2 regions of the Parashewanella sp. 2210YD4-3 genome follow, and region 2 is predicted to be linked to the other one. Evidence: predicted binding sites of a transcription regulator. Region 2 holds the regulator's gene; the other holds the start of a gene.
The links. The regulator FliA, encoded in region 2, starts transcription of late flagellar genes. The targets are predictions, from matches to a motif close to CTAAAGNTNNNNNNNNNNNNGCCGATA.
Positions count from the first base shown of each region.

Region 1 (3,177 bases), on a different contig from region 2:
TATCTTGCCAAAAAGGGTTATCACTATTTAAAGTTGCAGCAATAGAGGCACCACAAGCTGGTTCGGTTAAAATACGATGCTCATTGAGCAGAGTTTTACAACCAATGATGGCTTCCAAGTCAGTGACTCTATGTGGAGTGATGGGATATTGCTGAGTATATTTGAAAGCTTGAGTCGCAACTTGAGTTGCACCAAGCGAGGTTGCGATACTGGTGATATTGTTTATATCAACCAACTCTCCAGCCTGACAAGCTTGAGTCAACGAATCGGCACCATTGGTCTCAACAGCTAAAATAGGCGTGTTGTCCGCATTGTTCCTTTTTAATCCTTCCACAACGCCGCATAATAAACCGCCCCCTCCAACTGAAAGCACAACAGCATCAGGTACTTGCCCAGCATCGAACACTTCATCAATTATTGTGGCGTGACCTTGCCAAATTTCAGATGCATCAAACGGATGAATGTAGCGAATGTCATCAGAACAGGTGTGAATTGCGCTGGAATGTGCTTCCGCCCAATTGCTGCCTTTTACTATGACGGTAGCCCCTTCGGCTTGAATTAAATCTATCGCTCGTTGTTTGGTGGTTTCAGGAACATAAACCGTTACAGGTATATTTAGTTGTCGCCCACAGTAGGCAACAGCTAGCCCCGCATTACCACCAGAAGATGAAACAAAGCCTTTAGCCCCTTGCTTTGCATATTGCTGACAAATAAACCCAATACCTCTAGTTTTAAAAGAACCACTGGGTTGCATTGCATCCATTTTAAGCCAAACGTTTGCATTCAGCTTTTGCCCAAGTGACAAAGATTGGATTAGTGGAGTGTTGATATGCAGAGGCTTTGTCATTGCAGGTTACGCTTCTTCTTGTTGCTCAGGAACTTCTAACGGCCAGCCACCTAAGGCTTTCCACTTATTAACGATGTGGCAAAAAAGTTCAGCAGTGCGCTCAGTATCATACAAGGCGGAGTGAGCTTCTTTATTGTCAAAATCAATACCTGCATTTTCGCAAGCTTTAGCTAGCACTGTATGACCTAAAGCTAAACCAGATAATGAAGCAGTATCAAAAGTTGCAAAAGGGTGGAAAGGAGAACGTTTAATGCCATTACGTTCGATAGCTTGAGTTACAAAGCCATGATCGAATGCTGCATTGTGAGCAACAATAATAGAACGATGGCATTCAGAAGCTTTCTGCGCTTTCTTTACTTCTTTGATGATTTCTTTAAAGGCATCTTTTTCGTCTACAGCACCGCGCAGTGGGTTGGTTGGGTCTATTCCATTAAATTCAATGGCTGCCGGTTCAATGTTCGCACCCTCGAAAGGTTCAATGTGGTAATGCAAAGTTCTATCAAGGACTAATTCACCCGAATTATCCATTTTTAACAGAGTAACGGCGATTTCGAGTAGGGCATCGGTTTTAGCATTAAAGCCTGCCGTTTCGACATCTATCACCACAGGGAAGAAGCCACGAAATCTATGTTTTAGTTTATTTGGATCGAAAGTTTCACTCATGTATTAACTCTGTAAAAGTAATTTTTTATCATCTATTGAAAGATTATCCTTGATTGACGTCTCTGTGTCATTCATGTCGGTACGGATTTTTTACTAAAGAAGATAAATTTTGAGCCGATAACATCATTGTAAATAGAAAAAGAGATTTAACTATGTGGCGAAAATTAACCATTGCTGGATTATTACTAGTACCGTTAACTTCAATGGCACAATTGCGTCATTTCGTAGCAAATTTGGATGAATCTCAATGGCGGGTAACTCAAAATAGTCCCATCGAGTGCCGATTGGAGCATCAGATCCCATTATATGGGAACGCCGTTTTTTCCAGTTTCGCTTCTAAAAAAATCAACCTAGACTTTGAACTTGCCATGTGGCAAAAGCCCGAAAAGGTCACCAAAGCTCGATTAGTCAGTCGTGCTCCTCAATGGCGTCCTGGCAAGCCTGATAAAGCCATCACTGAAATTACTTATCAAAGATATTTTAATGGCGAGGTTCCAAAGCCAGCGGCATGGTCGATGCTGAATGAATTAGCAAAAGGAATGCAACCAACGTTTTACTATACAGATTGGTTTCGATCTGAGCAGCAAGTTGCGGTAGGTTTGTCTGCTGCGAACTTTAGAAGAATGTACAACCAATTTAGACAATGTTTATCAAATTTATTGCCTTATTCTTTTGATGATATCGCATTTACAGTTTTGAACTTTAAATCAGGTAGCAAAGAGTTAACCGCTTATTCCTTGAAGCAAATGCAACGAGTTCAAGAATATCTTTCTTACGATCCTGAAGTTGAATTAGTTTTGGTTGATGCTTATACAGACAGCTATGGTTCAAGAAATGTTAACAAGCGAGTTTCGAATGAGCGTGCTAATCAGATCAAACAGTATCTGATGGAGCATGGTATTCAACAAAACCGTATTTTAACAACAGGGCATGGTGAAACTAAGCATCTGGTTGCAAATGATACCATTAGGGGAAGACAGCAAAACAGACGTGTTGTAATCCAGATAAGCAAAGGGGCATAAGCTCAAGTCAATTTCTTTCAGTGGCTCTTGTGAAAGGAGTCACGCTCGTTCAGGTATATCGGAAGCTTAGAGTTTTTCGAGTATACAGCTCAATATCGACCCATCAATAACAACTCAATTTTAGGCAAAAAAAAGCCCGCTTAATTAAAGCGGGCAAAATGCACAATACAATCAACAAAAAAAGGTAGGAAGTCAACCTTAAGAACCAGGGAGTTCAACCGTGTTTTCACACCATTGATAATGTTCTTGTTTTCTCAACTGAATGAATCAGCACTTCCGGAAAACGAGGCCATTTTAGGTATAGTGTAGTAAATTAACAAGTAAGTTATTTTGGGTTCTGGCATTAGGAAAACTAATATTACTACGTATTGGTATTAAAGCTTGAAAGCTCATTATTCAACATTTATTCATTGATTTTGATGTTCTTAGTGTTTTTATTCGTGTATGGCGACTAGTTTGTCATTATAAATGTTAATGTTCTATGTTGTGTGTAGTGGTTGGTTTTGCGATGTTGATGATGAAAAAAATGCAAAAAAATTAAATGTTTGTTTTTGGTCAAAATCGCGTATACATAAAGTTACCATTTAAGTGGTCTTTGAGATTGATTGTCACACTAATTTAACTAAAGTTAATATTGCTTTGTTC
Region 1 is NZ_JBWQOG010000008.1:183,447-186,623, forward strand. Features, by position in the region: gene AC1EU0_RS13510 (pyridoxal-phosphate dependent enzyme) at 1-847, opposite strand, end outside; gene rnt (ribonuclease T) at 854-1,510, opposite strand; gene AC1EU0_RS13520 (flagellar protein MotY) at 1,663-2,532, shown strand.
Region 1: the regulator FliA is predicted to act here: its motif matches at 1,604-1,630, upstream of AC1EU0_RS13520 (flagellar protein MotY).

Region 2 (3,177 bases):
AACAAGCATTGTCAGTTTTAGATGAATCCAATCCTGATTTCGTACATAATACGAATTCTGACTGGGAAGTTCGACAAAACGAACACTACCAACATTAATGACAGATTTAATAGCAGGTAAAGCGAATAAATTCGCTTTGGCAGTTTGAGTAAAGCTATGACCCAAGATCAAGCAAGCGGTTTACGTATGATAAATCAACCTAATAATGAAAAAGTGAAAGTTATTGCTGTAAGTGGTGGTAAAGGTGGTGTTGGTAAAACCAGTGTTTCCATTAATACTGCAGTGGCTTTAGCTGAAAAAGGCAAGCGAGTACTAGTACTAGATGCTGATTTAGGTTTGGCTAATGTCGATGTCATGTTAGGTATCCGTGCTGAAAAAAACCTTTCCCATGTTCTTACCGGTGAAGCCGAATTGGATGATGTTATTGTTCGCGGCCCTAAAGGGATAGGAATCATACCGGCTACATCAGGTTCACAAAACATGGTTGAGCTTACATCTGCTCAACACGTTGGATTGATCCGTGCATTTAGTGAAATGAAAACACAATTTGATGTGCTCATTGTGGATACCGCAGCAGGCATATCAGATATGGTGCTGAGTTTCGCAAGAGCCTCTCAAGACGTGCTAATTGTCGTATGCGATGAACCAACATCTATTACCGATGCTTATGCATTGATAAAAATACTTAGCCGTGAACATGGCGTGTTCCGTTTTAAAATTGTTGCAAACATGGTTCGTTCTCTTAGAGAAGGAATGGAGTTGTTTGCGAAGTTAAGTAAAGTTACCGATCGCTTTCTCGATGTTGCTTTGGAATTAGTTGCCACTGTTCCTTATGATGAAAATGTTCGAAAATCAGTGCGCAAACAAAAGTTAGTTGTTGAAGCTTTTCCAAAATCACCTTCGACCATTGCTTACCACAGTTTAGCCAACAAAATCACCAATTGGCCCATTCCTGAGCAGCCTGGTGGTCACCTAGAGTTCTTTATTGAACGCTTGGTTAAAAGGCCTGAGCAAGAGGACGATGTGAGTGAATAAGGCCGCTGCGTATACTAGTTTTGACGATAGGACAAATGTAGTCGAACAGTATGCTCCACTGGTTAAGAAAATCGCTCACCACCTTCTAGCGAGACTTCCAGCATCTGTTCAACTTGACGACCTATTACAAGCCGGAATGATGGGGCTTTTAGAAGCCTCAGGTAAATTCGACAGCGGTAAAGGTGCAAAGTTTGAAACGTTTGCTGGCATTCGCATACGAGGCGCCATGTTGGATGAAATTCGTCGAGGAGATTGGGTGCCACGGTCGGTTCATCGAAATCAACGTATGGTTGATCAGGTGATAAAGAAGCTTGAGCAAGAATTAGGAAGAGAAGCTTCAGATATTGAGATTGCGGCCGAATTAAATATACCAATTGAAGAATATCACCATATTTTAAATGATGTGGCGACAGGAAAAATCGTTGGTTTTGAAGATTTAGGCGTTTCGCATGACGTGATCCGTGAAGAGCAGCAGCCTGAAGATCGTGCTTTTGATGCTCTATCAGAGCAAAATTTTCAAAAAGCGTTAGTTGAAGGCATTAAACAATTGCCTGAACGAGATGCTTTAGTGCTATCACTGTATTATGACGAAGCTCTTAATTTAAAAGAAATTGGCGCTATTCTTGAAGTGAGTGAGTCAAGGGTAAGCCAAATATTGAGTCAAGCCATGCTCAGGCTTAAAGGTAAGCTGAGAGACTGGACGCAAAATTAAAAAAGCAAAAACTGTATAGTGGCTTATAGATAGCTACTTTTGATTGATGGGAAATCCTTGTTAGATGCGCTACGGCCAGTTTGGATATCCAAATACTAATTGGTTGTTTAACTTTGTCTAATTAAGTTTCCGTTCGCTTTTACCATAAAGATAAGATTACAAAAGCCCTTGGAGGAAACCTTGGACAAGAATATGAAGATACTTATTGTTGATGACTTCTCAACAATGAGACGTATCATTAAAAACTTGTTGCGGGATTTGGGATTTAATAACACCCAAGAAGCCGATGACGGAACCACCGCACTACCTATGCTGCAAAAAGGCGACTTTGACTTTGTGGTCACTGATTGGAATATGCCCGGTATGCAGGGAATTGACTTACTTAAGGCCATTCGAGCTGATGAGAAACTCAAATCTATTCCTGTACTTATGGTGACAGCTGAAGCAAAGCGTGAGCAAATTATTGCTGCTGCTCAAGCTGGTGTTAACGGCTATGTAGTAAAACCATTTACTGCAGCCACCCTAAAAGAGAAGCTTGATAAAGTTTTCGAAAGACTGGGCTAACCTGAGCAAGGACGTTGTATGTCGGAAGAAATATCAGGCCTGATCACTCTTGAGCAGGCGCAACAGCTAGTTGAACTTCTATCTGCAGGAGAGCAACAACAAGCAGATGAAATCATTAAAGAGATTTCGTTGCCTATTCAAAATGAGCTCTACGAGGAAATTGGTAAGCTGACACGTGACCTGCATAGTGCATTGGTCGACTTTCAAGTTGATAGCCGCCTCACTGATTTAACCAATAATGAAATACCTGATGCAAAGGAACGCTTGAATTACGTTATTGATATGACGGAACAAGCCGCGAATAAAACCATGGATGCGGTTGAAGAGTCACTTCCATTGGCTGATGCTTTGATCAGTAACATCAATAATGTCCAACCTGCTTGGGACAAGCTCATGCGTCGAGATATTGATCTTGAGACGTTCAAAAAATTGTGCTTTGACATCCAAGATATGATGCAAAGAAGTGGGCACGATTCCATTAGATTACGAGATTTGCTTAACCAGATACTTATGGCTCAAGACTTCCAAGATATCACGGGACAAATGATCAGACGTGTGATCGAACTTGTTCATGAAGTCGAAAGTAGCTTGGTATCTATGCTAACTCTTTTTGGTGAGCATGCATCAGCAAACTCGGAAGAAAAAAATAAAAATAAAATTGAAGCTGAAGGTCCGATTCTAAATGCCGATACAAGGGATGATGTTGTATCTGGACAAGATGAAGTCGATGATTTGTTATCTAGTCTAGGTTTTTAAAATCTAAGCGTTGGCTTGAGGTGATAATAAGCAGGCATTTGGTACTGCAAGGAGTGTAGGATGGACTTTTCTATTGATGAAGAGATCCTTCAGGATTTTTTAATTGAAGC
Region 2 is NZ_JBWQOG010000004.1:149,971-153,147, reverse strand. Features, by position in the region: gene flhF (flagellar biosynthesis GTPase FlhF) at 1-98, shown strand, start outside; gene AC1EU0_RS07890 (MinD/ParA family protein) at 157-1,035, shown strand; gene AC1EU0_RS07885 (RNA polymerase sigma factor FliA) at 1,028-1,747, shown strand; gene cheY (chemotaxis response regulator CheY) at 1,928-2,311, shown strand; gene AC1EU0_RS07875 (protein phosphatase CheZ) at 2,330-3,067, shown strand; gene AC1EU0_RS07870 (chemotaxis protein CheA) at 3,128-3,177, shown strand, end outside.